Regions from separate parts of the Halopseudomonas sp. T1L2 genome, predicted to be linked through region 3. Evidence: predicted binding sites of a transcription regulator. Region 3 holds the regulator's gene; each other region holds the start of a gene.
What was found. The regulator FliA, encoded in region 3, starts transcription of late flagellar genes. The targets are predictions, from matches to a motif close to CTAAAGTTTNNNNNNNNNNNGCCGNTAA.
Positions count from the first base shown of each region.

Region 1: the regulator FliA is predicted to act here: its motif matches at 2,559-2,586, upstream of ACZ5WQ_RS09970 (methyl-accepting chemotaxis protein).
Region 2: the regulator FliA is predicted to act here: its motif matches at 1,716-1,743, upstream of ACZ5WQ_RS06515 (methyl-accepting chemotaxis protein).

Region 1 is NZ_AP040865.1:2,129,405-2,135,336, forward strand. Features, by position in the region: gene ACZ5WQ_RS09955 (YaeQ family protein) at 1-96, opposite strand, end outside; gene ACZ5WQ_RS09960 (diguanylate cyclase domain-containing protein) at 247-1,563, shown strand; gene ACZ5WQ_RS09965 (DUF808 domain-containing protein) at 1,572-2,474, opposite strand; gene ACZ5WQ_RS09970 (methyl-accepting chemotaxis protein) at 2,637-3,953, shown strand; gene ACZ5WQ_RS09975 (CaiB/BaiF CoA transferase family protein) at 4,019-5,215, shown strand; gene ACZ5WQ_RS09980 (pyridoxal phosphate-dependent aminotransferase) at 5,638-5,932, opposite strand, start outside.
Region 2 is NZ_AP040865.1:1,389,801-1,395,732, forward strand. Features, by position in the region: gene ACZ5WQ_RS06495 (TetR/AcrR family transcriptional regulator) at 1-45, shown strand, start outside; gene ACZ5WQ_RS06500 (DUF2897 family protein) at 114-287, shown strand; gene ACZ5WQ_RS06505 (DUF2058 domain-containing protein) at 372-899, shown strand; gene rloA3 (retropepsin-like aspartic peptidase RloA3) at 933-1,556, opposite strand; gene ACZ5WQ_RS06515 (methyl-accepting chemotaxis protein) at 1,825-3,459, shown strand; gene ACZ5WQ_RS06520 (Na+/H+ antiporter family protein) at 3,982-5,301, opposite strand; gene ACZ5WQ_RS06525 (NADPH-dependent FMN reductase) at 5,487-5,932, shown strand, end outside.
Region 3 is NZ_AP040865.1:1,716,633-1,722,564, forward strand. Features, by position in the region: gene ACZ5WQ_RS07950 (chemotaxis protein CheA) at 1-579, opposite strand, end outside; gene ACZ5WQ_RS07955 (protein phosphatase CheZ) at 735-1,529, opposite strand; gene ACZ5WQ_RS07960 (chemotaxis response regulator CheY) at 1,551-1,928, opposite strand; gene ACZ5WQ_RS07965 (RNA polymerase sigma factor FliA) at 2,150-2,887, opposite strand; gene fleN (flagellar synthesis regulator FleN) at 2,884-3,711, opposite strand; gene flhF (flagellar biosynthesis protein FlhF) at 3,744-5,111, opposite strand; gene flhA (flagellar biosynthesis protein FlhA) at 5,180-5,932, opposite strand, start outside.

The DNA.
Region 1 (5,932 bases), 410 kb from region 3:
GTGACGGGCAACGGTCATGCGCACGTTCTCGTACACACCCAGGTCGGTGTCGGTGATATTCAGCTGAACCTTGTAAGGGGTTGCCTGCAGGGCCATCGCAAATGTGTCCATCAGAAAAACGGGCACGCAGTGTAGCGTATTCACCCCGCCAATGCCGTGTGCAGCACAATATGGCAAAACGCCATAAAAACTGGCCAGCGATGCTGCCGAGGGTATACTTGATGCACCCCTAAGCCACGACAGCCGATGATGCTCCTACTCCTTGTCACGCTTGCGATCATTGTCCTGCTGACCGGTGCGGCGCTCTGGCGCGAGCACCGGCGCGCAAGGACCTTTCGCCGGTTGCTGGACCTGTCCCCCAACGGTCTGCTGATCCTGGACCGCCGCCAGCGGGTACGCTGGCACAATCCTGCCGCCGCACGCCTGCTCGACCCCGCTGAGAAAACCGACCCGACCGGCCAACCGATAACCCGCTGGCTACCGATGCTGGATACGCTGCCGGCGCCGATGCAGCGCATGGAGACACTGCTGCGCAGAGGCGACCAGCAAACTCAGCAGGACTTGACCCGGCTGCCCGATATCGGTCGCCAGCGGATACTGCTGCTGCACCCGACGGCAGAGCAGCAAGCCGGCAGCGAGGCCATGGAGCGCTTCAAGCGCAGCCAGTACTTCGCCCGCATCGGCACCTGGGATTGGGATATCGGTACCGATCGACTGTACTGGTCGGAAGCCATCTACGGCATGTTTGGCTATCAACCGGGCGAAGTGACGCCTTCCTACAGCCTGTTCTGCGACAGCGTGCACCCGGAGGACCGCGAGCGGGTCAAGGCCGGCGAACAGCGCTGTATCGACACCGGCGAAAACCACGACGAGGAGTACCGGGTCATCTGGCCGGATGGCAGCGTGCACTGGGTTCGGGAAACCGGCAACGTGGTCAAGAACGAACACGGGCAGCCGGTCAAGATGATGGGTGTCGTACGCGATATCACCGAAGAAAAGCGCTCGGTTCGGGAACTGGAACAGCGCGCCCACCAGGACCCGCTGACCGGCCTGCCCAACCGGCTGATGCTGGAGCAGCGACTGTTTGAAGCCCTGACCAGGGCCAGAGCCCGGCAAACGCGTCTGGCTCTGGTGTTTATCGACCTGAACCAGTTCAAGGCAATCAACGACCAGCTCGGCCACGCCAGTGGCGACGAGGTGTTACTGGCGGTTGCCCAGCGTCTGCGCAGCGCAGTGCGCAGCTCTGACATGGTCGCCAGACTGGGCGGGGACGAGTTTGTCGTCCTGCTCGAGGGGCTATCGCGCAGCAGCCGGGTAACTGACGAGGCCCACCAGATCAGCGAGAAACTGTTTGCCAGTCTCGCGCCGGTGATCACCCTGCAGGGCCGCGACTACCGTATTGGTGCCAGTCTGGGCGTTGCCCTGTTCCCCGATCATGCCGCCACCCTGGACAAGCTGATCCATGCCGCCGACCTGGCCATGTACAGCGCCAAGCGCAGCGGCAACAACCAGTACCGGCTGGGCGAGGATCTCAATACCCACGCCCACACCCTGACGCCCTGATACCAGATTCAGCGCCGAAGACGGCCAGCCAGCGTAATCACTCCCACCAGCAGGGCACCGGCGGCCACCCCGAAACCGGCATTGAGCAGGGTTGGCAGCAGACCATCCAGCACGGTGCCGATATAGGGCAGGTCCGCCGCCCGCTCGGCGCTGTCCTCGATCCAGTGATGCACTACCGACAGGCCGTGCGTCAGGATACCCCCGCCGACCATAAACATCGCAGCCGTCCCCACGACCGATAACGTTTTCATCAGCCAGGGTGCCATATCGAGGACGCCCTGCCCGAGTCGCTGCAGCAACGGACTGTCCTTGCGGGTCAGCGCCAGCCCGCCGTCATCCAGTTTGACAATACCGGCAACCAGCCCGTAGACGCCGATGGTCATCACCACGGCAATTCCCGCCAGCACAACCAACTGTTTGACGAAATCGGCGTCGGCTACCGTACCCAACGTGATGGCGATAATCTCGGCGGAGAGGATAAAGTCGGTGCGCACCGCGCCAGCAATCTTGGCTTTTTCCCGTTCAACCAGATCCACCTGCTCGTCCTGCAGCGTCTGCCGGTGCTCGGCCTCGGTGTCATGCAGAAACCGGTGTGCCAGCTTTTCTGCGCCCTCGTAACAGAGAAATGCCCCGCCCAGCATCAACAGCGGCGTGATAGCCCAGGGGGCAATGGCGCTGATCAGCAGCGCCGCCGGCACCAGAATCAGCTTATTGCGAAACGAGCCCCTGGCTACGGCCCACACCACCGGCAACTCCCGTTCGGCCCGCACACCGGCAACCTGCTGAGCGTTAAGCGCCAGATCGTCACCCAGCACGCCCGCCGTCTTCTTGGCGGCAACCTTGGTCATGACCGAGACGTCGTCCAGTACTGTTGCAATATCATCCAGTAACACAAGCAGACTGCTAGCCAATTCATCCTCCTGATCAATTTGATGCACAGCCCCGAGCACAGGCCTGAGGCGCGTAAAAAAAACGGCCTGACGCCGGAGTATTGGTTCAAGTCCGACGCATGTCGGCCGATTCAGTTATACCCTGCAAGCACGCTCATCTATCCGCGCCACCAAGAGGTTGTCATGTTCGGAGCACGTCTCAAAGCAGAGCTTCAACGAAGTCAGCAACTGCTCGCAACCCAGTCGCACATCCTCAATGCAATCCGCAAGAACATCGCCTGGATCGAATTCACCCCAGAGGGCGAGATTCTCGATGCCAACACTGCGTTCCTGAACGTTGTCGGCTATCAGCTTGAGGAAGTGCGTGGCCGCAGGCACAGCCTGTTCTGCGCACCGGAACTGGTCAACAGTAACGAATACCGCCGCTTCTGGCAGCGTCTGGCCAGCGGCGAGAGTTTCAGTGACCGTTTTGATCGCATAGCCAAAGACGGCAAACAGGTTTGGCTGGAGGCGAGCTACATCCCGGTCATTGGCGCTAACGGGCGGGTATCGAAGGTAGTGAAACTGGCCTTTGATATCACCCGGGAAGTACAGGCCGAACAGCAACACCAGAGTCTGCTGAATGCCATCAATCGGTCAATGGCGGTGATTGAATTCACCCGGGACGGCGAGATCGTCACCGCCAATGACAACTTCCTGCGCACCATGGGGTACCGCCTGGACGAGATCAAGGGCAAGCACCACCGGATGTTCTGCAGCCCCGAAGTCGCCAGCAGCAGACAGTACGAGCAGGCCTGGCAGCGCCTGAACCGGGGTGAGTTTCTCTCGGACATCTTCCAGCGCATAACCCGCAGCGGCCAGATCATCTGGTTGCGCGCCACCTACAACCCGCTCTACGACGCCAGCGGCAGGCTCTATGGCTTCGTCAAGTTCGCCAGTGACATCACCGCCCAGATCGAACGCCGCGATGCCGAATCCGCCGCGGCCAAACTCGCCTTCGAGATCGCCGCTGAAACCGATGGCAGTGCGCGCGACGGCGCGGCAACCGTGCAGGAAGCGATCGATGTAGTGCGCTCTATCGCTGGCGATCTGGACAATGTGTCCGAACAAATCAATGCGCTGAACAGTCAGTCCGAGCGCATCAACAGCATCGTTCAGGTCATTCGCGGCATCGCTGACCAGACCAACCTGCTGGCCCTCAACGCCGCCATCGAGGCCGCCCGCGCCGGCGAGCAGGGGCGCGGTTTCGCCGTGGTCGCCGACGAAGTGCGCAACCTCGCCGCGCGCACCGCCCAGGCCACCCTGGAGATCAACGAGGTGGTGCAGCAGAACATGGAGCTGGCCCATCGCGCGGTCGACGGCATGGCCGGCAGCCGCAGCAAGTCGGAACAGGGCGTGGTGCTGGCCAACCGGGCCGGCGAGGTGATGCTGGAGATCCGCGACGAGGCGCAGCGGGTGGTCGATGCCATCGGCCAGTTTGCAGAGGCGATCAAGCACTGAGCAGCGTTCCGCGGCCGCCGCCTTTGCCCTACACTGGCGGCCCAGCCACCGCATCCGGAGCCCGTATGAACGCCGCCAAACCCCTCGCCGGCCTCAAGGTCATCGAACTCGGCACCCTGATCGCCGGCCCTTTCGCCGCTCGCATCTGCGCCGAGTTCGGCGCCGAGGTCATCAAGGTCGAGTCACCCAATGGCGGCGATCCATTGCGCAAGTGGCGCAAGCTCTACGAGGGCACCTCACTGTGGTGGTTTGTGCAGGCCCGCAACAAGCAATCGCTGACCCTCAACCTGAAAGATCCCGACGCCATCGATGTGCTCAAACAGCTGCTCGGCGATGCCGACATCCTGATCGAGAACTTTCGCCCAGGCACGCTGGAAAAGCTCGGGCTGGGCTGGGATACCCTGCATGCACTCAACCCGGGGCTGGTGATGGTGCGGCTGTCCGGCTTTGGTCAGACCGGCCCGCAAAAGGACCAGCCCGGATTTGGCGCCGTTGGCGAATCCATGGGCGGGCTGCGCTATATCACCGGTTTCGAGGACCGTCCGCCGGTGCGTACCGGCATTTCCATCGGTGACTCCATCGCCGCGCTCTGGGGCGTGATTGGCGCGCTGATGGCGTTGCGGCACCGGGAGGTCAATCAAGGCAAGGGCCAGATTGTCGACGTCGCGCTCTACGAAGCCGTCTTCGCGATGATGGAAAGCATGGTGCCCGAATTCGATGTAATGGGCTTCGTGCGCGAGCGCACCGGCAACATCATGCCCGGCATCACCCCCTCCTCCATCCACACCTGCAGCGACGGCAAGGCAGTACAGATCGGCGCCAACGGCGATGCCATCTTCCAGCGTTTCATGCGCGCCATTGGCCGTGATGATCTGGCCGCCGACCCGACCCTGGCCGACAATGCCGGCCGTGACGCCAGACGCGACGAGCTGTACACGCTGATTGACCGCTGGGCCGCCAGCCTGCCACAGGAGCAGGTATTGCAGGTGCTGGAACAGGCCGAAGTCCCCGCCAGCAAGATCTATTCAGCCGCCGACATGTTCACCGACCCGCAGTACCTGGCCCGCGAAATGTTCCTCAACGCCACCCTGCCCGACGGCAAACCGTTCAAGATGCCTGGCATCGTGCCCAAACTGTCCGAAACACCCGGCAGCGCCGAATGGACCGGGCCGGCGCTGGGTGAGCATACCGATGCCATCCTTGGCACGCTCGGATACAGCGAACAGCAAATTGCCGAGCTGCGTGCGCGCGGCGCGATTTAGCGGGGCGTAATGAGCGGCGCGACGCACTTGCTGTACCGTCTGAGTGACCGGACGCAGAGCGTCCGGGTCGGCGCTACCACGCGAAGCGTGGGAGCGATCAACAACGGCGGAGTGTGCACAGAATCCAGTCCCGTTTACGCGGGCGAGTAGCGCAGGGCTGACGGGAAAAAGAGCGGCAGCATGTCTGAGGAGCAACGCGACGAGTTCTGCCGCTCCCCGCCAGGCCGAGCAACGCAGCGAACCCGAAGGGCCGCGTAGTCGGGTGCCCGGGGGGATCGCCAAGGGGGGCCGGGCAAGCGGCCCCCCTTGGCTCGCCGTGAAGGCGAAAGGCTGACTCAATATCAGCGCATTAAGCGATCAAGAGACGCCAAAAGGGTCAGCGCGCAAGCGCTGGGGAACTGCCAACCATAAAGGCCCCATCTCTAATCAAAATCCTGCTTCTCCATCCACGGAATAATCCGCTCGAATGCCTGCTCGATCCGCTCCAGCGAGGTGGAATAGCTCAGCCGCAAGGCATTGCTGCAGCTGTTTCCGAAGGTCTCGCCGGGAATGGTGCAGACCCCGGTTTCCTTCAGCAACCGCAACGCCACGTTGGTGCCGTTGACCCCTTCCGGCAGCGACGGAAACAGATAAAACGCGCCCTCGGGCTTGTAGCCGGTCAGGTGCGGCGTCTGTTCCACCAGCTCGACCAGCCGGTCGCGACGGCGGGTGTACTCG
Region 2 (5,932 bases), 330 kb from region 3:
ATTGGCTACACCCTGCAGATGCTCAACCATTCCATGCGTGCCTGAACCCCGGGCTTGTTATCCGCAGTGGCTGCGCCCATGATGGGTCAGGTATTTATCCCAAGGAGAATCCCATGCCCTGGTATGGATGGCTTTTCATGGTGCTGGCGTTGGGCAGCATAATCGGCAGCCTGCTTTTGCTGCGCGACAACGCCGGCAGCAACCGTGTCAGCCCGGAGACACTGGCCAAGGTCAAGGCCCGCGAAGCGCAGCTCAAGGCTGAGGAAGCCGAGGAAGAAAAGCGCTGAACAACGCGGTAGACTATGCCGCTGATACGCCAGACTTCAACCAGGCGCCGCCGCGGCGCCGCATCTACACGACGCTGACAAACCATGGTCAATTCACTACAAGCTCAACTGCTCAAGGCCGGACTGGTCGACGAGAAGAAACTCAAGCAGGCGCAACGCGCCAAGAAGAAGGAAGCCAAGGCCCAGCCGGCTGGTGACGCTGGCCCCAGCGCTGCGCAAAAAGCCCGCGAACAAAAGGCCGAACGTGACCGCGAACTGAACCAGCAGCGCCAGGCCGAAGCCGCACGCAAGGCGGCCGAAGCCCAGGCCAAGCAGATGATCGAACAGAACGTGGTCGATCGCACCGGTGGCGAAACGCCCTATCAGTTCGTCAGCAAGAACAAGATCAAGAAGATCCACGTTACCGAGGACCAGTTCGGCCTGCTCAGCCGCGGTCGCCTGGGCATTACCCGGCTGTCAGGCGGCTTCGTGCTGATCCCCCTGGACATCGCCGAAAAAGTCCGCGAGCGCGCCCCCCACTGGCCTGTCCATGTTGCAGAAGTGAAGAAAGAAACGCCTGCAGAGGACGATCCGTACGCAGGATACGAAATCCCCGACGATCTGATGTGGTAAAGCAAATCGGCCGCCCAAGGGCGGCCGATTTGTTCAGGCGTCTACTTCCCCAGCCGGAGTCATCGGCTCGTTACCCGCCCCCTTCTCCTCACGATCGTGCTGTCGCTGACGCTCCTGATCGTAATCGGCCTCGGAACAACTGGGCTTGTGCATAAAGGTCTTTGAAACGTCGATCAGCCCCACATGCTCAATGGTGCGGCGGCCAATCAGCACCGGATAGTTCATGTCACCCCGGTCACGCAGGGAAAACTGCTCCTCGTAAACCCGGTCGCCCATGCAGATCGACATCTTGACCACCGGCCGGCGATCAGACCCACCCGCACCGCGCACCAGAATGCGGCGAAACACCGGGCGCTCAAAGTGCATGGTGACCATCTCGTCGGTGTCTGCATCACGCACCGGCACATCGTAGCGGACCCATTCGCGGCCCATGTGCTCGAACTCCTCGATATTGACCGCATGCATCGACGAGGTCAGTGCGCCGGAATCCACCTTGATCTTGACCGCCGTGTATTCAGGCAGAATGAGGCCCTTCTCGATCCACCCGACGACTCTGGGTCCGAACCGAACCGGCTCATCCGCCGCCGACACACCCGTTCCGGCCATGGCACACCACAGACCAACCGATAACGCTGCCACTTTCACTACTGACCGCATGAGATACCCTTACCTTGGTTGACCACCAGCCTTGCAGCCGGCGAAACAGAGCGTGCGACACCGCGCACCTTATAAGCAAAGATCACAAAAACAGATAACCCCTTGCAAGCCCGGCTCGCTTGCAGTCAAATCGCCAGCACGGATGACGGGAAAATACCGCTCAGGTTTTGACGTATTCAACCGATAACCTTAAGGCCACTGCGAACAGGATTCGTTGCCGGCACCACTAAAAAATAATAGACACAAGCACAAGGCGTGCGGAGGTTTCATGAAGCTGTTGCGCAACATTCGAATCAGTCAGCGAGTTTGGCTGATCATGATTATTGCCCTGGCCAGCACCCTGATGACAGAAGGGCTTTCGCTGTCCAACCTGCATCGGGAAATCCGCGACGGCGAAATCGTCAAGGCAACCCATCTGGTCGAGGTTGCGCATGATCTCATGGCCTTCTATCACCAGAAAGAGCTCAACGGCGAACTGACTGGTGAGCAGGCCCGCAAGGAAGCCCTTAGTGCACTGGCTGCGCTGCGCTATGACGGGAACGAATATTACTGGGTAAATGACATGAACAACATCATGATCATGCACCCGCTTGCTCCCCAGACAGTCGGCACCGACCTCTCAACCATGCGCAACCAGGAAGGCGTCAATGTTATCGCCGAAATGGTACGCAAGGCACGCAGCGAAGGCACCGCAAGCTTCCAGTACTCCTGGCCCAAACCGGGCGAGGAGGAAGGTTCACAGAAGATCGCTGCATTCAAGCATTTCAAGCCCTGGGACTACATGGTGGGCACAGGCATCTATGTTGACGCCATGCAGGCCAAATTCCGCGACGCGCTGATCAATTCACTGGTTGTCAGCGTCCTGGTGATTCTGGTCATGTTCATGCTGCTGTTTGTCATCGGCCGGAGCATTTCCCAGCCGCTGGACAAGATCGTCAACGCCATGCGCGGCATTGCCAGTGGCGAGGCCGACCTGACCCGCCGCCTGGACGACGACGCCCGCGATGAACTGTCGCAGATCGCCAGTTACTTCAACCGCTTCAACCGCAACCTGGCCGACATCATTGGCCAACTGGGTGACAGCGCACGTCAACTGATCAGCTCCAGCCAGCAGCTGGACCAGATCAGCAACAACAGCCTGCGCGACATGAGCCGCCAGTCAGAACGCATGGAGCTGATGGCCACCGCCATCAACGAAATCACCTACGGCGTTCAGGACGTAGCCCAAAACGCCAACGCCGCCGCCCAGGAGGTAGAAAACGCCAACCAGGGCGCAGCCAACGGCCGCCAGCAGGTCGAACAGACCATCCATGAGATTCGCTTGCTGTCCGACAGCGTCAATACCGCCGTCCAGCATATGGAAACCCTGTCCAGCGATGCCCATGAAATCACCTCGGTACTGGATGTGATCCGCAACATCGCCGAGCAGACCAACCTGCTGGCACTCAACGCAGCCATTGAGGCGGCACGCGCCGGCGAGATGGGTCGTGGCTTTGCCGTGGTGGCCGATGAAGTGCGCAATCTGGCCCAGCGCACCCAGCAGTCGACCGAAGAAATTCACAATATGATCAGCAAGCTGCAGACCAATACCCAGACGGTCGTCGGCGTGATCAATGAAAGCAGCCGCCACTCTCAGGCGAGCGTAGACCAGGTGAACGAAGCCGGCGCGGCACTCGAACAGATTGCCCAGTCGATGCAGCAACTGGTCGCACTCAACGCCTCGATTGCCAGCGCAACCACCCAGCAGTCAACCGTGGTCGAAGACGTCAATCGCAACGTCACCGAAGCGGCGGAACTAGCCCGCGAGACCACCGACGGCGCCCGCGAAACCGCGCAGGCCGGTCAACATCTCGCCAGCCTGGGCCGGCAGATCGATGAGCTGGTGCGCCGCTTCAGAATCTGATTGGACTGCTGCAGCGAAAAGCCCAGCCCGGATTCCCGGGCTGGGCTTTTTTGTGATTCATCGAGTCAGCCCGTGGGAATGCGACAAGGGCGTATTCCAGGGCAGTTAACCGAATACTCGAATGATCGAGTGTGCACCGGGGTTCGTCCCGTTTACGCGGGCGAGTAGCGCAGGATTGGCAGGATAAAGGACGGCAGCCTGTCTGAGGAGCGTAGCGACGAGTTCTGCCGGCCCCTGCCAAGCCGAGCAACGCAGCGAACCCGCAGGGCCGCGTAGCCGGGTGCCCGGGGGATCGCCAAAGGGGGCTGGGCAAGCAGCCCCCCTTGGCTCGCCGTGAAGGCGAAATGGGGACTCGGTGGCAGCACCATGCTGAACAAATCAAACATCTGCTTGCGCGCCGCCTACCCCCTCGCATATCGCATCAGGAAACAGCACGACAGTTCTTGCCCCTGGCATTCCGCCAAGAACCACAAAAAAGCCCTGCCCGGTTTCCCGAGCAGGGCTTTTTTGCACCTCAATGCGTTACAGCACCATCACCGCAATCCAGCCGAAAATGATCAGCGGCAGGTTGTAGTGGATAAAGGTCGGCACCACGGTGTCCCAGATGTGGTTGTGCTGCCCATCCACGTTCAGACCCGCAGTCGGGCCGAGGGTCGAGTCAGACGCGGGGGAACCGGCATCACCCAGCGCCGCAGCAGTGCCGACCAGAGCAACAATCGCCGCCGGGCTGAAGCCCAGCTGCATTGCCAGCGGTACATAGATTGCCGCGATGATCGGAATGGTCGAGAACGACGAACCGATACCCATGGTAATCAGCAACCCGACCAGCAACATCAGCAGCGCCGCCAGCGCACGATTATCGCCAATCACTGCCGCAGAGCTGTCGACCAGTGTCCCGATGGCGCCGGTAGCCCGCATTACTTCGGCAAAGCCGGCGGCGGCAATCATGATAAAGCCGATCATGGCCATCATCTTCATGCCTTCGGTGAAGACACCGTCAGCCTCACGCCAGCGCACAACTCCCGACACCGAGAAAATCACGAAGCCGGCGAGCGCGCCCATGATCATCGAATCCAGCCACAGCTGAATGACAAAGGCTGCGACCACGGCGGCGAGCGCAACCAGCAGCGACATCGGGTTGTAACGGCTTTCCGTACGCTCTACCTCGCTGATCCGCTGTTCATCGTAGGCACGCGGCTTGCGATAACTGATAAAGACCGCCACCAGCAGACCGAACAACATGCCCAGCGCCGGCAGTGCCATGGCATGCATGACATTGACACCGTCCACCACAACGCCGCTTTCGGCAACATTGGCCAGCAGAATGTCATTGAGGAAAATGCCGCCAAAACCGACCGGCAGGAACATGTAGGGGGTAATCAAGCCAAAGGTCAGCGCACAGGCTACCGCGCGACGATCCAGTTGCAAGCGCGCCATCACGAACAGCAACGGCGGCACCAGCAACGGGATAAAGGCAATGTGGATAGGCAGGATATTCTGTGACGATATTGCCACCCCCAACAGCACCAGCAACAGCATCAGCTTGAGTACCGTGCCGCTGCCCTCTCGGCGGCTGTCTACCAGTCGCAGCCCCTTATCGGCCAGCGCGTGCGCCAGACCCGACTTGGCGATTGCCACGGCAAAGGCACCCAGCAAGGCATAACTCAGAGCAATATTTGCGCCCTTGCCCAGTCCTGATTGGAAGGTGCTCAGCGTCGTTTCCAGACCAAGCCCACCCAGCAGGCCACCGGTCAAGGCGCCGAAGATCAGCGCGACTACCACGTGCACCCGGCACAGGCTCAGTATCAGCATCACGGCAACAGCCGCTACCACTGCGTTCATTGCACACTCCCCATGTTTTTTCTGCCGCCCTTTACGGCCACCACATACCGACGCCAGAAGGCAGGCGCCCCAAAGGTCGCGTACTCTGCCCCACTGCCCCGACGCTGTCAAAAAGCACTGACCAAAGGCGGCCCGGCAGTCATATCGGGTACAGTAACCCTCCAACTTTGTAATAGAGGCCCGCCATGCATCACATCGTCATTGTCGCCGGCAGCAGCCGGGTTGATAGCCAAACCGCCAAAGTCGCCGGATTCATTGGCAACCGCCTGATTCGAGCGCACGATCTGGAAGCAGACGCGGTATCCATCATTGATCTGGGTCGCTCCCCTCTCCCGCTATGGCCGGCGGACGAAAGTGGCCCTTGGGAAGAATACGAGGCTCGCCTCAGTCGGGCAGACGCCGTCATCATCCTCGCCCCGGAGTGGCATGGCATGGCGTGCCCGGCGATCAAGAACTTCTTCCTTTATGCAAGCAAGGCGCAATTGGCGCACAAGCCGGCCATGCTAGGCGGCATTTCTGCCGGGGTTGGCGGCGCCTTTCCGATCAGCGAATTGCGCGCCTCCAGTTACAAGAATTGCCGCCTTTGCTACATCCCCGAGCATCTCATCGTGCGCGATGTTAACCACGTCAT
Region 3 (5,932 bases):
GGCAGCAGCAACAGAGGCTGCGGCAGCCGCACTGCCATCACCATGCAGGGCGTCAAGCAACTGCTCGAATTCATCGTCGGTGATGTCACCCTCGGCAGCGGCAGGTGCCGCAGCGTCAGCCGGACCAGCCTCGGGCTCCGGCTCAGGCGCTTCTGCAGCAGGCGGCTCGCTTGTTGCCTCATCCGCCGATGCGGGCTGAGCCAGGGCGGCCAACGCATCCAGCAGAGCAGGCGCAGCAGGAGTCGGCTCCTCGCTCTCTCGCACCTGGGCAAACATGCCATTGACCGTGTCCAGAGCCTGAAGAACGACGTCCATCAACTCGGGCGTGACGGTACGTTCGCCCTTGCGCAGAATATCGAATACGTTCTCGGCGATATGGCAGCAGGCAACAAGGGCATCCAGCTGGAGAAAGCCGGCCCCGCCCTTTACGGTGTGAAAGCCGCGGAAGATAGCGTTAAGCAGATCCATGTCGTCGGGCCGGTTTTCCAGCTCGACCAACTGTTCGGACAACTGCTCGAGAATCTCGCCGGCCTCGACCAGAAAGTCCTGGAGAATCTCTTCATCCGCATCGAAACTCATGCACCCACTCCCCTCGGGCGTGTTATCGGAAGGCCACGCAATGCCGCCTTGAATTTCCATCTCGGCGCTGCGCAGTCACTCAACGTTGCTGCCAGGCAGCGACCTTGAGCAGTCAGACCGGCCGCGCGCTCAGCGTGCGGCAGTTACAGCTGACATCAGAATCCCAGGCTGGAAAGGAGGTCATCAACCTCATCCTGACCGGAAACAACGTCTTCCCTTTTATCGGCATGAATTTGCGGACCTTCACCCCTGGAGGAGGATTTTTTTCCGTCCCCGGGAGATTCACCATGATTGATGCCGGTAATGCGGTCGACCTGTCCCGCCATTCGGACCAGGTTGACCAGGCTCTCTTCGACATCATGCACAAGCGTAGTCACACGCTTGATCACCTGGCCGGTCAGATCCTGATAGTCCTGAGCCAGCAGAATATCGTTCAGATTGGTGGACAGATCCTTGCTGGTCGATTCGGTCTGCTCAAGGAACTCGCCTACCCGGCGGTAGAGGTCGCGAAACTCGTCCGCCGCCATCTCCCGGCGCTGCAGCCGCTGCCAGTCTGCCTTGAGGGCGTTCGCCTGCTGCCCCAGATCAGCGACCTTGGGGACGCTGGCCTCGACCAGATCCATGGTCCGGTTGGCCGCCTTGTCGGTCAGCTGAACCACATAGTCCAGCCGGTCAGAGGCATCGGATATCTTGGAAGTATCGTTGTCACCACCCAGCGCGTGGGTCGTGTCGATCTGAAAATTGACGATGGCATTGTGCAACGCGCGGGTGAGCTGCCCCACTTCGTGATAAAGACCACGGTCGCGTGCCTGATTGATGGCATGAATGACCAGCAACGCTTCACCGAAGTTGCCGCTCTCAAGGTGACCAACCAGCTGGTGCGCATTGTCCTTCAGCGAATGCTCGAATTCCTGAGCGGTCGCCTGGCCGGGATCCTTACTCAAAGCCATAACCTGTACCCCGGTTGATTATTATTTAGCCTGAACTCGCTCAAAGATTTTTTCGATCTTTTCTTTCAAGGCCTGAGCCGTAAACGGCTTGACCACATAGCCATTGACGCCCGCCTGCGCGGCTTCAATGATCTGATCTCGCTTGGCCTCGGCCGTTACCATCAGCACCGGCAGGTGCTTGAGCCGCTCGTCGGCCCGCACAGCGCGTAACAGGTCAATGCCGCTCATGCCGGGCATGTTCCAGTCAGTCACCAGAAAATCGAAACTGCCGCTCTGCAGCATCGGCAACGCGGTGTTGCCGTCATCGGCTTCGGCTGTGTTGGTAAACCCAAGGTCGCGCAACAGGTTCTTGATGATGCGCCTCATCGTCGAAAAATCATCAACGATGAGAATTTTCATATTCTTGTCCAAGTCGACCTCCGTACAAACCAGGGAATGTGCAGGCCTGCACCCCAAAAACCCATCGCAAATAACCAATCAAGCCATAAAAGAAGCTCTGATCAATCAGCTGGAAGCCAGCAGGCTGATCGGATGCACCCTCGAAAACGCCACCTGGACGTCCGGCCCGAAGCCACTACCTGTCGAGCAATCCGAGCATTGTCCGGATGTTGACGACAAAATCAATCATTTCGCCAGCTCATCAGCTTCGAGCGCAACCTAGCAGCACATTGACTGTGCAACTGACTGACCCTGGATTCACTGACACCCAGCACGGCGCCGATCTCCTTGAGGTTAAGCTCCTCATCATAATAAAGCGACAGCAGCAGTCGCTCGCGCTCGGGCAACGTGTCGATTGCCTCGATCAAAGCCGCTCTGAAACGCTCATCCTGCAGCCCGGACGCCGGTTCCTCGCCGCCCTGCACATCTGCCGGCGCACCCGACTCAAGCAGATCATCAAAGCTGAACAACTTGCTGCCGGCGGTATCACTGAGAATCGTATAGTACTCTTCCAGGCTCATCTCCAGCTCGGCGGCAACTTCGTGATCCTTGGCGTCACGCCCGAGCCGCGCCTCGACCGCGCGCATCGCATCACTGACCATCCGCGTATTGCGGTGTACCGAGCGTGGCGCCCAGTCGCCCTTGCGCACCTCGTCCAGCATCGCACCGCGAATGCGGATGCCGGCATAGGTTTCGAAACTGGCGCCCTTGCCGAAGTCGAATTTGCGGGAGGCTTCCAGCAGCCCGATCATACCGGCTTGCATTAGATCCTCCACCTGCACACTGGACGGCAGCCGCCCCAGCAGGTGGTAGGCAATTCGCTTTACCAGCGGCGCATACTGCTCGACGAGTCGATCCTGCTCACCGCGAGAACTCTGTGCTCGTGTATACATGCTCAATCCGCCAGCCTGTGCTGTCATAGGCCAGACCCTGTCGGTTGCACCAGACGTTCGACGAAGAACTCCAGGTGTCCTCGCGGGTTGGCCGGCAGCGGCCAGGCATCAACTTTTTGTGCAATGGCGCGAATTGCCAGCGAGGCCTTGCTGCGCGGAAAGGCTTCAAACACCGCGCGCTGCTTTTGCACTGACTTGCGCACCGCCTCATCAAACGGAACGGCTCCGACATACTGAAGTGCAACGTCAAGAAATCGATCCGTCACCTTGGCGAGCTTAGCAAACACCATGCGGCCCTCCTGCGGCGTGCCGACCATATTCGCCAGCACGCGGAATCGGGTCATCCCGTAATCACGGTTGAGCAGCTTGATCAGGGCGTAGGCATCGGTAATCGACGTTGGCTCGTCACATACCACGACGAGCACCTCCTGCGCCGCCCGCACAAAGCTGACTACCGAATCACCAATGCCGGCCGCCGTATCGACGATCAGCACGTCGATATTGTCACCGATCTCGCTGAACGCCTGAATCAGGCCGGCATGCTGCTGATGGTTGAGGCTCACCATGTTGGCGGCACCCGAGGCGGCCGGCACAATACGAACACCGCCGGGGCCGGTGACCAGAACGTCGCGCAGATCGCACTTGCCCTCCAGCACGTCGGCCAGCGTTGCCTTTGGCTTGAGCCCCAGCAGCACGTCAACGTTGGCGAGACCAAGGTCAGCGTCGAGCAGCACAACGCGCCGTCCCATCTCCGCCAGAGCAAGGCTGAGATTCACCGACACGTTGGTCTTGCCGATGCCACCCTTGCCCCCGGTGACCGCGATTACCTGAACCGGATGTTTGCTGCCCATCTGCGCTGATTACCTTAATCCTGTGAAATTGCTTAACTGGCCCGCTGGCTGTTCATCATACCGGCAAATACGTCGGCCATGGTCTGATCTGCCGGCGCATCATTACCTGCCATACTAACTGCACGACTCACCAGCTGATGCCCGACGGCGCGGCTGATATCGTCGGGAATGCGCTGGCCATCTGCCAGATAGGCTACCGGCAAACCCTGCTCCATCGCCAGCCCCAGCGATTCACCGAGCGTTGCGGCCTCGTCCACTTTCGTCAGAATGCAGCCCGACAGACCGCACGCCTTGTAAGTATGGTAGGCCGCTTTCATCACCCGGTGCTGGCTGGTCGCCGGCAGCACCAGCAGATTGCGTACCCGACGCCCCTGACTGGCCAGGGTGTCGAGCTGGCCGCGCAGGTAGGGATCGTTGGCCTGCAGGCCGGCAGTATCAATCAGAACCAGGCGCTTGCCGGCGAAATCGGCCAGCACGTCATTGAGATCCTGCTGCTCGTCCACCACCTTGACCGGCACATTGAGAATACGGCCCAGGGTGCGCAACTGTTCGTGTGCGCCGATACGATAGGTGTCCATGGTGACCAGAGCAACGTGCTGACTGCCGTGCTTGAGCACGTAACGCGCAGCGAGCTTGCCCAGCGTAGTCGTTTTGCCGGCACCGGTGGGGCCGACCAGCGCGATCACGCCACCGGCATCGAGCGGCTCTTCGCGCAGCACCGGCACACGATGCGCCAGATAGGCCAGCAGCATGCGCCAGGCCTGACGCGGATCACTCACGTCAGAAACCTGACGCAGCAGATCCTGACTGACCTCGGCCGGCAAGCCCATCTGGGTCAGACGGCGCCAGAGACCGGCCTGTTTCGGCTTGTGCTGATTGAGCTGCCCCCAGGCCAGCCCCCCCAGCTGAGACTCCAGCATTTCCCGCAGCCCGGCCAGTTCGGCGCGCATGGCGCTGAGGCTGGCATCTTCAACGGCCGCTGCCGCCGGCGAGCGCTCCGCAGCAGGCCGGCTGGCTGCAGCCGGCGCCGCCGGCTCAACCGGCTCCTGAATCAGCCGATCCAGCAGATCACGGGCCTCCACAGAACCCTGGCGAGCCGCGTGGCGCATGCTGTCACCAAACAGCTGACGATTGACCAGCGGCTGATCGTGGGAGGCCATCTCGCCCACCTCCAGCTCGGCGCGCGCGGCAACGATGCGCTCCTGGGTCTTTTTCAATTCAGCATCCAGACCCGGTGTCGGTGCCGTCAGACGGGGCGCCTCGTAGTCCAGCGCAGCGGTCAGCTCAACGCCACCGGCCACCCGGCGATTGGCGATGATCGACGCATCAGCGCCCAGCTCATCGCGAACCAGCTTCATCGCCTGGCGCATGTCTGCGGCAAAGAAACGTTTGACTTTCATGGCTGACCTCGTCGCTTTTCTGGCACCGCCCGCTGGCGGTTGCTGTCATTCATTCAGAGTGCTGCAGTTCAGTTCTGGCCAACCGTCGCAATGATGGTGACCTGCTTGCTGTCCGGAATTTCCTGGTAGGACAGTACATGGGCGCCCGGGGCTGCGTAGCGTACAAACTTGGCCATCATCATTCGAATCGGCCCCGCCACCAGCAGTACTGCCGGCTTGCCCTGCACTTCCTGCCGTTGTACGGCATCAGACAGTGAGCGCTGCAACTTCTCGGCCATGCCAGGCTCCAGCAACATACCGTCGTCGGCGCCCTGACCGGCCTTCTGCATACTCTGTAGCAACATCTGTTCCAACCTTGGCTCCAGCGTGATCACAGGCAGCTGAGAGTCAAGCCCCACAATGCTTTGCACGATTGAGCGTGACAACGCGACACGCACAGCGCCGATCAGCGCGCCGGTATCTTGACTCTTGTTCGCGTTGTTGGCGATGGCCTCGGCGATGGTCCGGATGTCACGAACCGGCACCTGTTCCTGCAGCAGGCCCTGCAGCACCTTGAGCAGGTTGGACAGGGAGATCAGCCCCGGCACCAGCTCCTCGGCCAGCTTCGGCGACGCCTTGGCCAGCACCTGCATGAGCTGCTGCACTTCCTCATGACCAATCAGCTCGTGGGCGTGCTTGTAGAGAATCTGGTTGATATGGGTGGCAACCACGGTGCTGGCGTCAACCACGGTATAGCCGAGTGACTGCGCCTGATCCTTCTGGTTAGGCTCAATCCAGACTGCGTCCAGACCAAACGCCGGATCCTTGCCGGGCACACCCTT